2 regions of the Paenibacillus sp. FSL M7-0656 genome follow, and region 2 is predicted to be linked to the other one. Evidence: predicted binding sites of a transcription regulator. Region 2 holds the regulator's gene; the other holds the start of a gene.
The links. Region 2 encodes NrdR, which represses ribonucleotide reductase genes. Its sites were predicted from a motif close to AACACNATATATNGTGTT; they were not measured.

Region 1 (10,800 bases), 2.7 Mb from region 2:
ATAAACGAAATCCGGCAGTGAACGGTCTTACGCTGTGGGCACCTACAGTGGATATGGAACGTGACCCGCGCTGGGGACGGAATGAAGAGGCGTATGGTGAAGACCCGGAACTGACAGCCGAGCTGACGACAGCATTGGTCAAAGGAATCCAGGGCGACCATCCAAAGTATTACAAAGCGGTCGCTACCTTGAAGCATTTCCTCGCCAATAATAACGAAGTGGATCGCGGAAGTGGTTCGTCCAGCATTGATCCACGTAACATGCGTGAATATTATCTGAAGGCGTTTGAGAAGCCATTTAAGGAAGGCGGCGCACAGTCCATGATGACGGCGTACAACTCCATTAATGGTACGCCAGCGTTGTTGCATCCTTTTGTGAACGAGATTGTCAAAGGCGAATGGGGCATGGATGGTTTCATTGTCAGTGATGCAGGCGACGTAATGGGCATCAAGAATGATCATAAATACTATGATTCCCACACACCAGGTACGGTAGAGTCTGTTAAAGCTGGAATTGATAGCATCACCGATGATGCTGAGCTGTCCAAACAGGCACTGCGTGAAGGATTGGAACAAGGTACACTCACGATGGATGACATCGATAAGGCGTTGTTCAATACGTTCCGTGTGCGTTTCCGTCTGGGCGAGTTCGATCCGGAAGAAGGCAACCCGTACGCTTCTATTGGTGAAGAGTCCATGATGACAGAGAAAGCAAAAGAACTGTCGCTCAGAGCTGCAAGAGAACAAGTGGTATTGCTCAAAAACGACAAAGGCACCCTCCCGCTGGACAAAACAAGAGCTGGTAAAGTGGCTGTGATTGGTCAGTTGGGTGGAACGGTCTATCGTGACTGGTATGCAGGCACCATGCCGTATAACGTATCCCCGCTTGAGGCGATCCGTGGCAAAGTAGGCAACGATAAAGTATCGTTTAAGGATGGTAATGACCGTATTACGTTAACTTCTGTAGCCAGTGGGAAGAAAATTGGACTGGCAGAAGGTGAAAAATCACCTGTGATTGCTTCGGGAGAAGCGGAGACGTTTATGGTGTCCGACTGGGGCTTCGGAAGTTATACCTTGCAGGCGGAAAGCAACGGCAAATATCTGACCACAGATGAAGAGACCGTAACGGCTTCCGCTAATGAAGTATACGGCTGGTTCGTGAAGGAAGTATTCCACCTGTTGCCACAAGAGGATGGCAGTGTAGGTCTGACTACTTGGAATGGCAAAACGGTGACTGCACCTAATGGTGGAAACGATGCATTAGTAGTGTCCGAAGAACTGAAAACCTTTGGTGCCACAGAGACGTTCAAGCAGGATGTGATTGTGAACGGACTTGAAGAAGCGGTAGCAGCGGCTAAGGCTGCGGAAACGGCGATTGTTTTTGTTGGTAATAATCCCCTTGTAAACGGGAAAGAAGAGATTGACCGTCCAAGTCTGGATCTCGCCGAATCCCAGCAACGTCTGGTTGAGGCGGTCTATGCCGTGAACCCGAACACGGTAGTTGTCATCGTGGGTAGTTATCCGTTCACATCGAATTGGGTCCAGGAGAACATCCCGGCGGTATTGTATACTTCACACGCAGGACAGGAACTGGGTAACGCAGTAGCTGACGTCTTGTATGGCGACTATGCACCAGCAGGCCGTCTGAATATGACATGGGTACAATCGGCAGATCAACTGACCGACATCAAAGATTACGATATCATTCAATCCGGTCGGACATATCAATATTTTGAAGGTAATGTATTGTATCCGTTTGGACATGGTCTGACGTATGCAACATTTAAATACAGCAATTTGGAACTTAGCCCAGCTCAAGTGGGTACAGAGGACAACGTAACGGTAACTGTAGATGTAACCAATACCGGTTCAATTGCCAGCGACGAGGTTGTACAGTTGTACGTTCGTGCAGGCAAATCCCGGGTGAAACGTCCACTCAAAACGTTAAAAGGATTCCGTCGTCTTCATATCGAAGCGGGAGCTACAGCGAAGGTCAGTTTTACTTTGCCTGTTCAGGAACTGGCAATCTGGGATGTAACTCGTGATCGGTATGTCGTGGAAAGTGGAACTTACTCCATTATGGTTGCCAAGTCATCCTCCGATGTTCAGCTGGTTGCAGACCTGACGGTTGAAGGAGAGACAATCCCCGCTCGTAATCTGGGTGTGGCTACCCGTGCTGAGAATTATGATGCTTACCTGGGTGTTGATCTGGATGAGAGCAAAGAGGGTGGAAGTGCTGTCCGTGTCGTTGGAGAGCAAGGATGGATTGCTTTCAAGGATGCCGATCTGGGTAGTGGGGCAGCAGCAATTGAAGCGCGTGTCTCCGCAGAACAAGCAGGTGCTGTGTTGGAAGTTCGACTCGGTTCACCAGACGGTACGCTCGCAGGACGTGTGGAACTGGCGCAAGGTGAAGCCCAGCAGTGGTCTAACGTGAAGGCGGAACTCACAGGTGCATCAGGTGCACAGGATGTATACATTGTGTTGTCTGCGGGTGTGCGCATCAGTCACTTTGAGATTCGTTAAGTCAAATAGCTCATGAAAAAGCCTCCGAACTTATTCGGAGGCTTAGTTTGTTGTTTAAGACCATTTTGCATAAATCCCCTGAGCGGTAGGAAACGAATTATACAAATTTCTATGATATGAACCGTGCTTGTATTGTCCATTAAACGTATTTTTATTTTCCGTCAAACGTAATCATTTTTTGCACAAATTGCTTCAATTGTTTGTTGGTTTCATTCAGTTGCTCAATTGTGCTCATGAAATTGTTTACGAGTTCAGCCTGCTCTTGGGAGCTTGCAGTGATCTCACCAAGTTCATTCTCCATGCCTTGAATGGATTGCCGAACTGAGAGAAGAGAATCTTCAATACGTGCCGTCGCTTCTTTGGTATCCACAGACAGTTTGCGAATTTCTTTGGCAACAACGCCAAAACCTGCACCAGCTTCCCCTACACGAGCAGCTTCAATGGCAGCATTCAAGCCAAGCAGATTGGTTTGTTCGGAGATTTCACGAATGAAACTGGCGACCTGAGTGACATTGCCTGATTTCTGTACGGCTTGTTTGGAATTGTTCCGGATCTCTTCGGTTGTGGCACTGAGTTCCTCGGAGTGTGCAGCTACATGCTGTACACTGTCAATTAACTGGTTAGTCAGATTTTCGGTAGCATCCATGAGCTGTTGCAACTGGTCTTGGTCATCCATACTGTAGAGCAGATTAAACAGGGCGATGACTTCACCTTTTTCATTTTTAATGGGGATAAAAGCCACGTCAAAAGGAACACCGAATAAATCTTTAGGGTAGTGATCGAATCGTTTGACTGTACCGCCGTTGAGATCAGCAAAATTTCGATTTCCATCCAATAGAGGGTCGCCGGGTTGATAATTCAGTTGTTTTAACGATTCCCCCGCTGAGAAATATAGGAACTTCTCATGATCAATAACGGAGAGGGTTACATCCTGACGAATCGTATCTCGAAAGAAAGGCATACATGTAATTAATGCTTGAACAATATCCATATAAAAGATGATTCCTCCCTGGTTACCTTATGTAAACGGTTAAATTTTAAATGCTAACTTAATAACTACCTATATTATATATCGTCATGCAATAGAGAAGAAAATAGAGAGAATGGATAAAACCTATTTCTTAAAGAAGACCGCTATACGCCAAAAAGACACGAGTCCGCTGGGGACCCGTGCCTTGTTAGTTGGTGAGGGGAATAAAACCAATGTTTACAGCATACTGAGCTGCATTGTAACGATGGTTCGAGTGGCTAGTGTTGCACGGACATCAATCAAACGCTGATTCCGGCTGCCGCGGAAGGGAAGGGAAACATCACGCTCCGCTTCAACGTATCGACCGTCAATAATCACATCGCACAACCGGGCAAGCTCCGCTCTTGCAGGGTCGGTAATCAGTTCTTCATATTCGAATCCCGTGTAGGCCCATACCGTCAGATCAGGACGTGCAGCGCGGAGCTGCTGGACCCAAGACGTACATTCTGCTGCCGAGAAAAAGGGATCACCACCACACAACGTAACTCCATCCAGCAATGGATGGGTCGTCACTTCATGCAGAATCTGCTGCTGCCGCTCCTCTGTAAAGGGCTCACCCGCTCGAAAGCTCCATGAATCCGGACTGAAGCAGCCCGGACAGGCGTGACGACATCCGCTGATGAACAACACGGCACGCAGGCCGGTCCCTTCATTTACCGATTCCGGGATGTAACCATATAGATTCACCGGTGCTTCACCCGATCCCGCACTTCAGCTTGTTTCGCAGCATTGAAGCGTACTTTGTAATCCCCGGTCAGATAGCCAGTTACGCGGCGTAACCGCTGGAAGTGTACATGGTTCTCGTGGGCTTCACAGTTTGGGCATACATTCCCAATGACGCCTTCATAACCACATGCAGGGCAGCGATCAATTGGATGATTAATGGAGAAATAACCGATATCCTGCGCCAGTGCATACTGTACAATTCGCAGGAAAGCTGCGGTGTTGGCCCGAACGTTTCCGTCAAGCTCCACATAGGAGATTGCACCCGCGTTACATAACGTATGGAACGGTGCCTCCAGTTCAATCTTCCGATATGCTGGAAGCGTGTGGTAGACCGGGATATGGAATGAATTCGTATAATACTCCCGATCATTCACTCCGGGAATAATGCCATAACGCTCTCTGTCGATCTTCGTGAATTTGCCGGACAACCCTTCAGCAGGTGTGGCAAACAGTGTGATATTCAAGTTATGCTGCTCGCTCATCCGGTCACAGAACTCTCTCATGGTCCGAATAATGTTGAGCGCTTCGCGATGTACATGAGGGTCCTGCCCATGATGGCGCCCATAGAGAGCTGTCATACATTCCGCGAGTCCGATAAAACCAAGAGATAATGTTCCATGCTTTAAAAGCTCGGCAACCGGCTCGTTCGGGCCAAGCTGTTCTCCACCTTCCCATACACCCTCCCGCATCATGAAGTCCGATGCCTTGGCAGGCTGCAATGTCTGAATTCGGTAGCGGTGCAACAGGCCGGAAGCGGCATTATGCATAACTGACTCCAAAGCAGTATAGAATCCGGCTCGGTCAGCGACAGCTCTTGCACCTTGGCAGATGCCAAACCGGATGCCGAGCTTCACGAGGTTAATGGTGTTGAAGGACAGATTACCTTTACCACTTTGACGATTGCGACCAAACCGGTCAGCCAGTGTACGTGTGCGGCATCCCATAGTTGCAATGATCGTATCCGGATCTTCCGGATGATAGAAAGGCAGATTGAAAGAGGCATCCACATTGACAAAGTTAGGATACATCCGCCGGGATGAACAGCTGACTGCGAGCCGGAACAGATCATAGTTCGGCTCTCCTTGAGCCTGATTGATCCCCTGTTTACATTGGAAAATATGTTGAGGGAACACGGGAGTCTCCCCGTTGCCCAGGCCACGAATGGTTGCTTCCAGCAACGAGCGTGATACCAACCGTCCTTCCGCAGAAGTACATAATCCATAGTTCAGTGAAGTAAATGGAATCTGACCACCCGCCCGGCTGCTCATCGTATTCAGGTTATGAATCAGTGATTCAGCAGCTTGTCCTGTCTCCAATTCAGTCTCTTCATAGGCGAAGGCATATGCCCGCGGACATTGATTCTTCGCTTCGATGCTATCCAGATGAAGCTGTTCATCCCCGATCAGAACATTTTCACCAAAGAGCCGTTGCCCTTTGCGGTAGTGTTTGCGGAACGATCGCTGTACATAAGGGGCCAGATCCCAGTCAATTTTATTGGCCGATACACCGCCATATTGACTGTTCTGCTGGGATTGGAAGATGATCGCAACCAGAGCCATGGCAGACATGATCGTCTGAGGTGTGCGAACCGATCCGTTACCTGTGTTGAAACCCGCAGCAAGGAGACGGTCAAACGGGATAAAGATACAGTTGGTCGTTCCAAGTGCATACTGATCCAGATCGTGTACATACAGATCCCCATTCTCCACAGCTTGGGCAAGCTCTTCCGGCAACACATGACGCAGAGCATGCCACTTGGCGGTCTCCGAACCGAGCCTGCTCATCTTACCACTGAAGGAATCCCCGTTCAGATTCGCATTTTCCCTCAGCGTATCGGCGTCTTCTGCGCCAATAATTCGTCTTCCCAGGTCGGATAATAGATCGGATGCCGATGGGGTGGCATACTCAAGCATGTTCATGTAAGGTTCCTCCTAAAATGATTTTGGTTATCATTCAATTCACGTTAAATACTATATGTAGATTCGTCTTATCCATTTATAAACTATATGTGGTTTTTTGGGTGTGATAATGATCACACAGCTTACTGAACAAAGTGGACTTTCCTTTAATTGCTGCGGATAAAGGTTCCCAAAGTCTGAGCGGAAGCGTATAATTTCTAGTTATTCTGCAAGTATAATATCCGAAGTCGGACAAGATGGACTTTAATCAAGCTGAAAAGGCGAGTTGCAATGAATTCGCGGTCGTTAAACCATCCGTTTAAGACCTGCTTTTGTCCACAAATGGGCAATAGGCAGGGAGTATGATTCTCTTATACTTCTACGGTGTTAATCATATAAGTATAGATTGTGACAGCTATTCGGATTTTTGATGACCCCTGTACGTGATTAAACATTCTGAAATACAGATTTGAAAGTGCAGCTAAGATAAGAGGGGTGAATCATGGGGACGGCAGAAGGCATTACAAGAGGCTTCTATGAAGATATAAAGGAAGCTGCGGCCCACATCGTAGACGTATTAAGTGGTATATTGAAGGTCAATACCATCTTTGTTGCCACGAATGACGGGGTGACCAATGTCATTTTGGAGGCCTTTAATCGTACGGAAGAGTTAGTTGTTAAAGGCAGTGCACTTCCATTTACGGATTCATATTGCAGCCTGGTATTAAGAGACAACGGTAGCGTTCTTACGATCCCGGATACATGTGAACATCCGATGACACGATCCATGGGCGTTACGAGCGGACTTGGCAATCGCTTCTTCGTGGGCGTGCCTATTATGAGAAGATCGGGCGAAACATTTGGTACCATCTGTCTGATGGATGATCCTGGTTATGTGATCAGCGAAACCGATATGAAGACACTGAAGGCGATGGCTGTATTCCTGGGTTATGTTGTTGATCTGGAAAGCACGTTGCATGTTCAGGAGCAGAAATTGAATGATTCGGAACAAATGCAAGAACAGCTCCAGGCAGAGAAAGAACGTGCCGAATCTGAGGCTATGACCAAAACACAGATGTTGAAGCTAATGAGTCACGAGATTCGCAATCCTTTGAACGGTATTTTGGGACTGACAGATCTGATGCGCACACCGGATATGCCTGAGGAGCAGTCCGAATATGTGAACATGATTGAGACAAGCGGCAATATTCTGCTTTCCTTGCTGAATAATATGATGAATTTCAACATTAATGAAGCAGGTAAAACGGTTATACATGATGATCCGTTTGATCTGGTAGGTACCATTGAGAATACCGTGTATCTCTATGCCGGGATTGCGACGGGCAAGAACATTGAGCTGGGATTAAATCTTGAACTGAATGTATCTCAAGTGTTCGTTGGTGATGAAGTCAAGATTGGACAGTTGCTTGCACACGTCATTCAATATGCTCTCGATTCAACGCGTGAAGGTTCCGTTCTGATCACAGCAGTGGTGAACGGAGAAGAATTGGAGGAGACCGGTACACTTCAGCTCAAGGTGAAGTACACGGGTCAGATGTTATCGGACAAGAAGACACCAACCTTTAACAGCCAAGATGAAAATTTGAATATCCAAAAACTGATTGGAAGCAATCTGGGTTTAGCTGTAAGCCAGAATCTTGCCATTCTCATGCATGGCCGTATTCAGGTGAGCAGTGTGAAGGAAAATGAGACGGAATTCAACATCTCCCTTCCGTTGCGCAGATACTGGGAGTTACCTCAACTCGCAAGTGTTCAGCAGCGGTTAAAAGGGAAAAAGGTGTTGCTTGCCAAGGACCCTGATATTTTGCAAGGTGTCTCTTCCCTGATGCGTAGGTGGGAGATGGATGTACACATGACCTCGGGTGTGACATTAGCGCATGATTGGATCAAGGAAGGATTCATGCCGGATGTAGCCGTTGTGGATATGGGATTAATGGAAGGCGGCGCGGTTGATTTTGTACATGAACTGAAACAGCGACTGCAGAATCTGCCCGTCATTGTTCTTGTTCCTTATGGTATGCACATTGAATTGCATGAAGCAGAAGCCTTTGATGCTGTTCTGACCAAGCCGGTCAGACAGGCTGATCTGTTGAATGCATTGAGCATTACTTTGCCTTAGATCATGATCATAGATCTTTATTCGGCGCACCTTATAGGTGCGCTTTTTTTCATTTTCCATTTTCTGAGCCAAAGCCCTTTTATTCCGAGCTGGTTACGTTACAATAGAAAGTGAACTTCATCTTTATAACCAACAGAGGAGGATATGCAATCAATGGATTATCGCAGATTAGGTGGAAGCGGACTGAAAGTAAGCGAGATCAGCCTGGGAAGCTGGCTGACGTACGGAGGGTATGTGGAACGTGAGAATGCGGTGAAATCAATTGAAACTGCATTTGATGAAGGCATTAACTTTTTTGATACTGCCAATGTATACGAACGGGGTGCAGCAGAAGAACTGCTGGGGCAGACGCTCAAAGCATATTCCCGTGACTCTTATGTACTTGCAACCAAAGTATTTGGCAAAATGGGTGATGGTCCGAATGACCAGGGGTTGTCTCGCAAACATATCAAGGAGCAATGTGAAGCCAGCTTGAAGCGCCTGGGCGTTGAATATGTGGATATCTATTACTGCCATCGTTATCATACCGAAACACCAATTGAAGAAACACTCCGCGCGCTCGATGATCTGGTACGCCAAGGCAAAGTGTTATATGTAGGCGTCAGCCAGTGGACAGCGGCTCAGATGGAAGCTGCGTTGGGTACAGCAGATCGTCTGCTCCTGGATCGTATCGTGGTCAATCAGCCGGTGTACAACATGTTTGACCGTTATATCGAAAATGAGATTATCCCGCTCGGCGAGCGTAAAGGCATCGGACAAGTTGTATACTCCCCGCTTGCTCAAGGTCTATTGACCGGGAAATATACGTCCGTTTCCGATATCCCAGAGAATAGCCGTGCTGCCAAGCTAGGATGGGACGAAGGAAAGATCAATGCGGATCGTATCGGGAAAGTTCGTCAACTGATTGAAGTGGCGGACAAGCTGGATCTGAAGGTTGGCCAACTGGCCCTTGCCTGGATTCTGCGCCAGAACAATGTATCCAGTGCACTTGTAGGGGCGAGTCGTCCCGAGCAGGTAAAAGAGAACGCGGCTGCATCTGGCGTGAAGCTGGATGCTGCCATTGTGGAGGAGATTGAGAGCATCCTTGCTTGATCTCCTGTCAGCACACAAGCTGAGATGATATGCAATGATCTATAAAGAAAGGGATGTCCTGTGCGCCTGAATAGGCGAACGAGACATCCCTTTTTTGGAGCGTTGAAAGGTTAGATTATTGAAAGGTTAGATCTTACTTTAAAGTGTAAGAGGCAAGGAGCGAAAAGTTAAGGCACACACACGGTTACGCCCTGTATTCTTGGCTTCATATAAAGCACGATCGGCCTGTTCGAAGAAATCATCATCGTCATGATCATCACAATGATCGGGATATACGGCTACACCAATGGAGATGGTTAGACGTGTCGTGTGCCCGTCGGGCAGAGCAAAATGGTATTTCTCTACAGCCTGTCTTATAGATTCGGCGGTAGCCACGGCCTGACGGTGTCCACAGTCGAGCAAGAGAATGGCGAATTCCTCCCCACCGTTTCGTGACACGATATCAGCAGAACGTGCATGCTCAACAAGCAGTTGTCCAAGTTGCTTCAGGACCGCATCGCCAGCGGAATGACCATAGGTGTCGTTTACCTTTTTGAATCGGTCAATATCAATGGCAAGCAAGGAAAGCTTCTGTTGGTAATCCCGCGCACGCTGGAGTTCCAGTTGAAGTGATTTTTCGAACTGTCGTCGATTGCTCAGGTTGGTAAGATGATCGGTAGAAGCTCTTTTTTCCAATAGAAATAACATTTCATTGGATTTATTAATGAATTCTGCAATGAAATAGATAAATATTCCACCGGCAAAAGAAATGGTCATTTGTAACGGATATATCTTCATTAATGAATTCATGCTGTCCGTGTTCAACATAAGAATGATAAAGATTAATGTCATGCCAAGCAGATTCATTGTAATTATTTTGGTCAGTCTGGACCAAGGAGCATAGGCGAAGTATACACCGGACAGTCCGATCAGAGTCATGACAAAACCTGCATCTATGGCAGAGGATGATAAGCCGAACATCAGAATACGAATGATCGAGATCATGAGTCCCGTAACGACCGAAGCCAATCCTCCCATATATACCGCTGCGGTAACGATGGCCAGATGCCGTAGATCTACAATCGTAGTTTCGTTCAGAGGGAATGAATAGTTCATGAGTACTGTGCCATATATACCGAATAATAAGCCGCCGATCAACTGAACACGTAACGAGGGAAAAGGCAATCGGATACTATAGAACTTTGCGATGATCCCGGACACATACATAAACGTAATCATGACACAGATATTAATGAAAAAAGTGCTAAACAACCGACATTCCCCCTTTTTACGCACATCCCTATATTTTATCTGAAAATTTGCGCTGTAGCGAACCATATTATCCCAAATTTATGAGAGGATTGCTGGTAAAGGTGGTTTATTTGCATATACAGGATGTTAGAGTGATATTGA
Region 2 (10,800 bases):
ACAAAAACGGGTTATTCCACAGATGCGGAAGTATTGGAGAAATTGGCTCCTTATAATGATGTGGTCAAGCATATTCTGCAATATCGTCAGCTTGCCAAGCTGCAATCCACTTATGTAGAAGGATTGCTCAAAGAGATATCCAATCGGGATGGCAAGGTGCATACGTATTATCGTCAGACCATTGCTGCAACGGGACGACTTAGCAGTCAATTCCCGAACTTGCAGAACATTCCGATTCGGATGGAAGAAGGTCGCAAAATCCGGAAGGTATTTGTTCCTTCCGAACCTGGATGGTCCATTTTGGCAGCAGACTATTCCCAGATTGAACTGCGTGTACTAGCCCACATTTCGGACGATGAGCGCTTGAAGGAAGCATTTGTCAATGATATGGATATTCATACAAAGACCGCTTCGGATGTATTCGGCGTGAAGCCTGAGGATGTGGATGGGGATATGCGTCGTTCCGCCAAGGCAGTTAACTTTGGTATCGTGTATGGAATAAGTGATTATGGCTTATCACAAAACCTGCATATTACGCGTAAAGAGGCCGCGCAGTTTATAGATCAGTATTTTGAAGTATTCCAGGGTGTGCGCCGATATATGGATGATATTGTGAAGGAAGCTCGCCAGGATGGTTACGTCAAAACGTTGTTGGAACGTCGTCGCTACCTGCCAGAGATTAATGCCAGTAACTTCAACCTGCGTTCTTTCGCAGAGCGTACGGCGATGAATACACCGATTCAGGGAACAGCGGCAGATATCATCAAGCTGGCCATGGTACAGATGGATGAAGCGCTACGGGAACGCAAGTTGAAGAGCCGTATGTTGCTTCAGGTGCACGATGAACTTGTATTCGAAGTGCCTGCGGATGAATTGGAATTGATGAAGGAATTAGTGCCTTCTGTCATGGAAAAAGCATTGGAACTGTCGGTTCCGCTGAAAGCAGAAGTCAGCTTTGGTGATAACTGGTACGAAGCGAAATAAATCAAGTGTTGCGCGGTTTTTCCGGTATTTTACAATAGGCCCTTCCATGTTTGAGATATAAGAAAAGGGTCCCGCTGAGCGCCATCTTCCGTTATAATATAGGGGAGGTGAGAACATCATGCCGGAATTACCGGAAGTCGAAACAGTCAGAAGAACATTGAATCAACTTATTGTGGGCAAAACGATTGATCATGTTACCGTTAGCTTGCCGCGGATTATTCAGCGGCCGGACGACATAGATGCATTTGCAATGGAACTCGCGGGACATACCGTCATTGGGGTGGAGCGCCGCGGCAAGTTTTTGCGTATTTTGCTGGACGGGCTGGTGCTTGTCTCCCATCTGCGGATGGAAGGAAGATACGGTGTGTACGAGCAGCATGAAGATGTGGAGAAACATACACATGTGATCTTCCATTTTAATGATGGTACGGAATTGCGTTATAAGGATGTGCGTCAATTTGGTACGATGCATCTGTTCAATGCAGGTGAGGAACTGGTGTCCAAACCTCTGCTGAAGCTGGGACTGGAGCCACTTGATCCAGCCTTTACGGTAACTGCATTCCGCGAGGCGGTTGGCAAGCGTACAACCAAAATCAAGGCTGTACTTTTAAATCAGGCATATGTGGTTGGTATCGGGAATATTTATGTGGACGAGGCTCTATTTCGCGCAGGTATCCATCCCGAGACCATCGCCAAGACACTGACCGAAGCTCAGTTAACGGTGCTCCATGAAGCGATTGTGGCTACGTTGCAAGATGCAGTGAATGCAGGTGGATCTTCCATCAAGTCCTATGTGAATGGACAGGGTGAGATGGGGATGTTCCAGCATCAACTGAAAATCTATGGACGCAAATCAGAACCTTGTACAACTTGTGGTACGTTAATTGAAAAAACGGTGGTTGGTGGCCGTGGAACACATTTTTGTCCGAACTGTCAGCTGCTGTAACATGAACTGAATGAACGAAATGATGAAATCATAGCACCCTTGGATTCCTCCCTCCATATACTGATATGGCAGAAATAAGCGGGCGTATACCCATACTGGCATCTTCAGTTGGCACGAGTACCGCACAGAGGAGGAGTCCGGGGTGCTGCATCATTTTATTTCATTGCTGGCGCTTGCTTTGGCGCTTAGTTTAGATGGTTTTGGAGTCGGGATTACATATGGGTTACGGAGGACTAAGATTCCCCTGTTATCTATCGCTGTTATTTCGATCTGTTCGGGATTGGTTATTGCCTTGTCGATGCAAGTAGGTGTGTTGTTGTCCCATGTGGTGTCACCGGATATCGCTTCGATCGTGGGAGCCGTTATATTGATAGGTATTGGTGCATGGTCACTGTTGCAACTAATTCGAAAGCAAGGCAAAGAACAGCTGGAAACAGACACTGGAATGGGTGAGGCAGCAGAAGCAAAGGTAACTGGAGTGGGAGAAGCACAAGAGAGACTGTCGGCTTCAAAGGGCAGGAATCAGGTGCTCGCACTGGATCTGGAGCAGTCGGCTTCAAATGGATCACTGGAACGAATGGTATTTACACTGGAGCTACGCAAGCTGGGCGTTGTCATTCAGATCCTTCGCAGTCCCTCCAAGGCGGATATGGATAACTCGGGGAGTATATCTGCTCAAGAAGCGATGTGGCTGGGTATTGCCCTGTCTCTGGATGCGTTTGGAGCAGGTTTGGGAGCGGCACTTCTGGGATTCCCTACACTATGGACAGCACTCATTATTGCACTGTTTAGTGGGGCTTTTCTGTCACTCGGCATGAAGGTTGGCCTACGATTCTCAGCTCTGCGCTGGATGCGAAGACTGTCTGTATTGCCAGCGCTATTGTTAATGATTATGGGAATAATGAAGTTGTTATGAGGTGAAACGATGAATATAGGCTTAACCGGCGGGATCGCGACAGGCAAAAGCAGTGTTTCCGCCTATCTCGCCAGTAAGGGAGCGTTGCTCATCGATGCAGACGTTATTGCCCGGGAAGTTATGATGCCCGGGCATCCCGTGTTGGCCGCCGCTGTTAAGCGGTTTGGACAAGCCATACTGAACGAAGATGGAACACTGGATCGGAAAAAGCTTGGGAGTATTGTTTTTCAACAACCAGAGGAACGAAAGGCATTGGAGGCTATCACACATCCGGCGATCCGAAGAGAGATGAGCGAACGGGCTGCTGCATACGCGTTGCAACATCCGGATAAACTTGTGGTATCTGATATTCCTTTGCTCTACGAATCAGGTCTGGAGGACGGTTTCGAGGAAGTCATGGTTGTATATGTCCCGAGATCGGTGCAACGAGATCGCTTGATGAGTCGGGATGGAATGACTGCAGCACAGGCTGAGGCTCGAATGGATGTACAGATGGATATTGAGCGCAAAAAACAGCTGGCTGACATTGTCATCGATAACAGCGGCTTATGGCCTGAGACGGAACAGCAAATTGACTCATATCTACAGCGTAAGGGTTTGTTATGAGAATATTGCGTAAGAAACGTGTATTGCTGTTGATGTTTGTTTCCTTTGTACTGGTGTTATTTCTGAATACAAACTGGATGGCATGGTTCTATCCCATACATTATAAGGAAGAGATCCGTGCCCAATCTCAGAGCTATGAGGTTGATCCGTTTCTAATTGCTTCCATTATCAAGGTGGAGACCAATTTTAAGACAAGCAAGGAATCCAAACGAGGTGCCATTGGGCTCATGCAACTGATGCCGGACACGGCGAACTGGATACTGGAACAAGCCAAAATTCCCGACACTTCGCTGGAGGAATTAAAGCACGAGCCAGAACGAAATATTCAGTTAGGCACATGGTATCTGCGGAATCTGTCCGATCAATTCGATGGCAATGAAGCAGTTATGATCGCTGCCTATAATGCGGGTCCAGGCAAAGTGAACAGTTGGCTTAGAGATGGTGTATGGGATGGCTCGTTCGATACAGTGAAAGATATTCCGTTTGGTGAGACGCGTCACTATGTACAAAGAGTCATTTACTATTATAATCAGTATGTAAAGATCTATAATACGTTCTAAGTATATAAGTAGAAGCACAGAGCAGGCCGGTTGTTCACCGGCCGCTCCATGCTCCTCTGTGTAGCGTATTACGATGCAGATATTATTGGTATTGACCTGCCAATTGCTGTTCTGCAATTGTTACCAGACGCTTCGTGATGTATCCACCGATCGAACCGTTCTCGTAAGAAGTCATGTTACCTTGGTATCCGTCTTGTGGGATGCTGATTCCGAGTTCTTGAGCAACTTCATATTTCATTTGCTCGAGTGCTGCGGAAGCTTTAGTTACCACCAAGTTGTTGGAGTTACCATTGCTTTGTGCCATTGCTGTTCACCTCCTCGCGGGTTGGTAAAAGTATTATGTGTCGGCAATGCGTTTTTCATTACAAAATCAGTACAGGGAATATGTGGTAAAAAGTAAAACGTGGGAAGTGATCTGTTTTGAAGTGTCCTTATTGCGGTTATATGGGTACCAAAGTGCTTGATTCGCGTCCGGCCAACGAAGCAAAATCCATTCGTCGTCGCCGTGAGTGTGAGCAGTGTGCCCGAAGATTTACAACGTTTGAGATGATTGAGGAGACTCCACTGATCGTCATTAAGAAAGATGGCAGTCGTGAAGAGTTCAGCCGGGACAAAATTCTCCGCGGGCTTATTCGTGCCTGTGAGAAACGTCCAGTCTCCGTAGAGACCCTGGAGATGATGGTATCTGAAGTGGAGAAATCTCTGCGTAATACAGCCGATGCTGAAGTTGAGAGTCGCCAGATTGGTGAGCTGTTGATGGAACAGTTGTTTCCAGTCGATGAAGTGGCGTATGTCCGTTTTGCGTCGGTATACCGCCAGTTCAAAGATATCAATATGTTCATGAAAGAACTGAAATCCCTGTTGTCCAAAGACGATCTGGAGGATTAGTGAAGTGGGTAAAGGGAGAAGAGCAGTCTGGAGTTCCAGTCCGTGTGTACCAGAGAAATCGGTTGTTCTTCTCCAATCACTTTGGATCTTGAAAAAGTGATTGACAGCGAAAGCTGGATTTTATATGATATAGGAGTCGCCTGTGGAACGTAGCAGCGCTGGACAAGTTATCTATTTCATATCCTGGGGCCTTAGCTCAGCTGGGAGAGCGCATCGCTGGCAGCGATGAGGTCAGGGGTTCGATCCCCCTAGGCTCCATAATCAAGAACGCCATCACATTATTGTGATGGCGTTTTTTTGTGGTGAAATAAATCAGAACATGCATTAATTAATTAGAATTTTTGGACTTGGTGACGAGCCTGTTAACGAATATTCTAGATGCAAAAATCGAGGGTTTAAAGTCCTGACTGTGGAGTTGTCAAAAAAAGTACAGTTTGAAAACAAGGAGACCCTTCCGGCTGGATATTGTCCAACCGGAAGGGTCTGCATTTTTCTGTATACGCTTTCAGTTAGCCAGATATTCGACGAATCTTACAAAGATCGTGACTACTTCGGCGCGGGTGGCGGTGGCTTTGGGAGCAAAACGATTATCCGGCTTGCCTAATACAATGCCGACGTCCCGCAGCGCCTGAACGGCCTCCAATGCCCAGGAGCTGATCTCACTCTCGTCCGTGAAGGACTTAGCCTGGCTTTCAGGTATCTCATAGCCCTTGTACTTCATGTAGTTGTACAGTATCACCAGCATCTGCTCGCGCGTCATCGGTGAATTGGGGTCAAACAGGTCTGCGTTTGTACCGTTGACTATGCTTTTTTCGGCCGCCCACTCGGCTGCCGCGGTGTACCACTGTCCTTCTGTCACGTCGTTAAAGCGGGAACTCGTGTAGCTGGAGAGGTTTATATTTTCAAGATTGGCCAGTACCTGCACGAACATTGCACGTGTCATTGCGGTGCCGGGTGAGAACGTTGTGGACGTCGTGCCGTTGAAAAGATCGTATGTGTAGGCGAAATTTATATAGCTGTAGAACCAGTCGTCCATGTTGGCATCCCTGAAAGGATTGCCCGATATCACGAGGAAGCCCAGTGGGGTGGCGTCATCAAATGCCAGCTCCGTACCCTCACGGATGTTCAGCGACATGCCGTTATCTAAGCTAACTTTTGCGCCGCTCGGTCCTACCACAACCGCTCCGCCGCTCCGTATCTTCGATCCGCCGTGAATATCCACACGGTTGCCGTTGGGCAGGGTCACATGCGCGTCTTTGCCGCCTACTGTAACCGTACCGTCGCTCGCTATCGTCGATCCTCCCGAAATGGTCACTGTGCTGTTGTCGCCGGGTAGTATCACTTCGGCGCTCTTGTCTGCCGGAATGGTTAACTTACCGTTTGAGTCTATCGATGTGCCTTCGGGTACCTTAATCTTCGTCCCGCCTTTGGTCGCAATCTCGCCGCCACCGGGAAGGGTGGTGTTGCCGTTTTTGTCTGTGATCGCGGGTTTATCCTTCGGTGTATTCACTGTGTAGGTCGACTTCAACGTTCCAGCGTCTGTCCCGGTGCCCGTATTGTCGGTGTTGCCCGTATTACCGATGTTGCCGGTATTTCCGGTGTTGCCCGTATTGCCGCCAGAATCAGGCACAGTGGGAGTCGTCGTCTTCATCGGCGTCGTCGTCGCACTGATCTCCGCGCCGTCGCCCTTTGCATTCACCGCGATGATGGTGAAGTTGTAGCCTTGGCCGTTTGTCAGGTTCTTGAAGGTATATTTGGTCTCCGTCGCATCCAGTGTAATCGGCGTCCCGTTGCCATACCATACCTTGTAGCCCAAGATCGCACTGCCACCGTCGTCAGCAGGGGCGGTCCAGTTCAATGTGACCTGTCCGTCACCGGCTGTCGCCTTGAAGCCGCTCGGAGCACCTGGCACGACCGGTTTTCTCTGCGCGAACATCCAATCAAAGACGTCTGTGTAGTCATTGTTCCAAGCCGGCAAGTTAGAGGACTGCGCCGTGGGAGCTATGCTCCAATTCCCCATAGTTATCTGGTTGTAAAGAACCGCCGCTTCAACTTCGTGGGCTATGTAATCAGCCAGAACAGGTGTGTTGGCCGGATTAGGCCTCAGATTTGGCTGATCAAATTGATTGTAGGGCCACGTAAGGACCTCATTACTCTCAAAGCGCGAAGCCCTCGCGTTGATCATTTTCGGCATATTGTTATTTATGAAGTTATTGAGGTTAGTCTGGTAGCCTCCAGCATTATGAGCATTTAAAAACATCCAATAGGCCAGGTTGTTGTGAGCGTCGTTGTCCTTAGCATTCGGTGAACCGCTTACCGGGGCCATAGGTGCGGCGGCGGCGAAGAAGCCAGGGTGGCTGTTAACTAAGTTGTTTGTATACTGGCCGCCCCATGAGAAGCCCGCCGCGTAAACACGATTAGGGTCTACTTCGCCGCTGGCAATCAGGGCGTCTATGACCTTCTTAACATTCTCTGTTGAGGGAACAGATACGCCATTATAGGAAATATTCAGTACATGGCTGGCGTACTTGTCAGGATTTTTCTCCATTTTTTTCATTAGAGCGACCGAGCCGTTGGCGGATTTCATGGCCGCTTTTTGGTCTGTCGCAGCGTTTGTGCCGCCGCGTGACATGCCGTGAGTATAAACATACAGCGGCAATCCTTTGATCACTTTACCGTCTTCATCCTTGTGAAGGTAGAGCGAGCGATTGACCGAATTGTCCGTGAATGTTGTAAACTTGTCAAGGATCGGATTCACAACTTTTTCCTGTTCAAAAACCACGTTGCGAAGTGGACTCCCCTCTGTAAGTACGATCTCTCCGTTTGGGACGATGTTGTAAACCTGCTTTGTCGAGTTACTGCTGCCATCCAGCGTTGTTTTGCCGCCGCTCGCTGAATAAAACTCAGATTCAACTACGATGTAACGGCCGCTTGCCAGTCCGTCCTGATAATCCGGTGAATTGCTTACCGGCCCCAGATAGCCGCGTACCTTCGGTTCGTCATTAGCGTATACCCTTGTGATCTTGCGCGTTCCTTCAAAGGTCACCGCTTCGCCGTTCAGGGTTGTGTTCCTGGCTGACAAGGTAAACAAGCCCGGATTAAGCTCGGAGCCTAACGCTGCCTTCCCCTCGCCTAAGTCAATGATGACAGCCGTTGTGTACTCGCCACTGGCGAAGTTGTCATTCCATACGATAAAGGGAAGTATCCCCGCGTCCGGATCGTTTTTGAATGTTACGTGAATTGTATGGTCAGCCTCAATATTCGAAAAGGTATAAGTGCCAGCAGATAGAGTCACGGTCTCGCCGTCTACCGTTACGGTATCCACCATTTTGCCGGAATCGGGGGTAAACGTAAATTCTTTGTTAGAGTCCCGATCTACTCTCAGAACATCGCCGGGTGGGTTCGGCGTTATTCGGCCGCCCGGTCCCGCAGTGGCGGTGATTGAGAATCTGGTGTCCACTTCATTGGCTAAAGAGAGCTGCAGGCTGTCTGTAAAAGAAGCAGCGCTGGTGTAAGCCGCGTCCGGATCTCCGAAACTGGAAACGACTTCATAGCGGTCACCGCCCTTTTCTGTTGAGTTATTAATATAAACCTCAAAGGTAAGCTTGCCCTCCTCCAAGGTCAAGGTTCTTTTGGGTATTCTCATCTCCACGATATATCCTGTTTCCGTGATCTGGGTCCATGCAGCTCTGCCCGGAGCGGCCTGCCCTGAAAACACACCCGTCGCGCTAACGCGCCATTGGTTTGAGCCTCCGGTTCCGGTGCCGACATAAAACTCCAGGCTGTCGTACTGGTGATCTCCGCCAGCTCCCTGATATAGATTACTGTCATTCACAACTACTCTGGAATACAGGTAGTCATGGTCCCAAAGGATTCTGGCTGTGCCCGTGGCATGGGGTCTGGGATCGGCGGGCACAGTGCTTTTGTTGATGTGATGCTCCATGGTCTGGCCCCAGAGTGGGTCGTTTGACCCGAGTTCGGGAGTTCCAAAAATGGCGGTGGGTGTTTCATTCGCTTCTGCGTTCTCGATGTTGTCAGTGGCGGCGGCATAGCTGGTAGGCATTAATGACACCACCATTACCAAGCAACAGAGGAACGCGAGCATTCTGCTAAATCGTTTTGGCATAAATGAAAATCCTCCTTATTTTTCGATTCGGTGTGCCCATGGCTTACCGCATCGTATTCGGACACGTTGTCCATATGACAAGCGCCCAACTATATATATTATGTTTATCAGGCGTTCAATCCTTTAATTTACCTATAGAGTATATTAAGAATGAAAACGATTACTTCGAAGCATAGGGATAGTGTTGAAGTTTGCGGGAATTGCAATAAAAAATTCCACCTTATGAACAAGATACTACATTGAATTGGAAGTGTTGAAGACGTAATATGAGAAGAAATGTAAGCGCATTCTTTTTTTAAAAAAAGTATCTCTATTTCCTTGAGCGAGGTGGTCTGGTTTTATAGGTGAGAGATATGGGTTGTATGCTTCTGAAAATTAATCGAAGGGAAGAATGCTATGCGGAAGCAAATTACAATCCTAATGTTAGTTTTACTTATGACCTTCAGTAGCTGGTTTAATCTTGTTCTGCCATTTAGCAATCAAGCTTCAGCGGACACAATAACACCAACGATGTTGGCGCATTATCCATTGCTTGAGGATGTACAGGATATATCAGGTAATGAAAAGCATGGAACGGCCGTAGGAAACATTACGTACACCGATGGTCTCACTCTACCTGGGGGAACAGATAGTAATACGAACTACGTTCAGCTTCCTACTGGTATGTTTGATAATCAAGAAAATACAACGATATCTGTATGGATCAAGAGCAACACTGGAAGTGGGAACTACTCAGCATTATTCTACGGTACTCCAGCAGCTGGCAATAACTTGCCAACGAATTACTGGATGTTTAATCCATCGAATCCAAGTGGTGATTTTAAGTCAGTATTTACGAATAACAATAATGTTGACCAGCCTTGGACGACTGAGGTAGGGGTATCAGGCACTTCTACGTCACAGTACGAAGGTCAATGGGTTCACTATACGACGGTCATTACAGAACGCTATATTACAGGTTACATTAACGGTGTAAGTATAGGCACGACCGCCAAAGAGAAAACAACAGCAAGTTTTGGTACGGATTTGCATGCTTACATCGGTCGCTCCAATTATTTAGGGGATGCTACTTTTGCAGGCAGCTTTCAAGATTTAAGAATTTACGGAGAGGCACTAGATAATGAAGATATCGCTGTAGTATATGAACAATCGTTTAATGAAAAGCAAATACAACAAGGCAAAATAGAGTTAACGTTAGGTGATATATCGGCAGTTACAGAATCTCTTGAACTGCCTACTCAAGATAAGAATGGCGCAATGATCTCATGGACTTCTAGTGATGAGAGTGCGATTAGTGCAACCGGGGAAGTGTTCTTACGAGAAATGGAGCAACAAGTGACGTTAACTGCAACCATTTCTTTAGGTGGAAGCCAGGCAACGAAGGAGTTTATTGTTACCTTACTACCTAAGGATGACTCTATTGAGCAGATTGCCGTTAAGAATGTCTTGCTTAATGAACCTACATTTATTTTATCAGCGGGGGACAGCGAGATATTAGTAGCTACTATTTCACCTTCAAATGCAACAAATAAAAGAGTTATCTGGGCATCTAGTGACTCCAGTGTAGCGATTGTCAATTCAACGGGTAAAGTTACAGCTGTTAGTGAAGGTACAGTCACAATTACGGTACAGACTGAAGATGGAGAGTTTACAGCTACATCAGCCGTTACCGTTAAGGGAAAATCGCTAAAAGATGATCTTATTCTTCATTACAACATGAAGACGACTGAAGAAGTAGACGGTCAACTCGTACTGAAGGATGTTGCCAACAAGG

Region 1: a site for NrdR is predicted at 6,245-6,262, ahead of MHI01_RS20970 (anaerobic ribonucleoside triphosphate reductase). Genes of this name have one in related genera too.

The regions. Positions count from the first base shown of each region.
Region 1 is NZ_JBBOOT010000001.1:4,727,563-4,738,362, forward strand. Features, by position in the region: gene MHI01_RS20955 (glycoside hydrolase family 3 C-terminal domain-containing protein) at 1-2,522, shown strand, start outside; gene MHI01_RS20960 (methyl-accepting chemotaxis protein) at 2,674-3,513, opposite strand; gene nrdG (anaerobic ribonucleoside-triphosphate reductase activating protein) at 3,730-4,239, opposite strand; gene MHI01_RS20970 (anaerobic ribonucleoside triphosphate reductase) at 4,236-6,197, opposite strand; gene MHI01_RS20975 (hybrid sensor histidine kinase/response regulator) at 6,679-8,316, shown strand; gene MHI01_RS20980 (aldo/keto reductase family protein) at 8,470-9,408, shown strand; gene MHI01_RS20985 (GGDEF domain-containing protein) at 9,547-10,659, opposite strand.
Region 2 is NZ_JBBOOT010000001.1:2,053,322-2,064,121, reverse strand. Features, by position in the region: gene polA (DNA polymerase I) at 1-984, shown strand, start outside; gene mutM (DNA-formamidopyrimidine glycosylase) at 1,103-1,930, shown strand; gene MHI01_RS08870 (manganese efflux pump) at 2,073-2,846, shown strand; gene coaE (dephospho-CoA kinase) at 2,856-3,452, shown strand; gene MHI01_RS08860 (lytic transglycosylase domain-containing protein) at 3,449-4,012, shown strand; gene MHI01_RS08855 (alpha/beta-type small acid-soluble spore protein) at 4,095-4,316, opposite strand; gene nrdR (transcriptional regulator NrdR) at 4,433-4,900, shown strand; tRNA gene MHI01_RS08845 (tRNA-Ala) at 5,086-5,158, shown strand; gene MHI01_RS08840 (S-layer homology domain-containing protein) at 5,406-9,026, opposite strand; gene MHI01_RS08835 (immunoglobulin-like domain-containing protein) at 9,447-10,800, shown strand, end outside.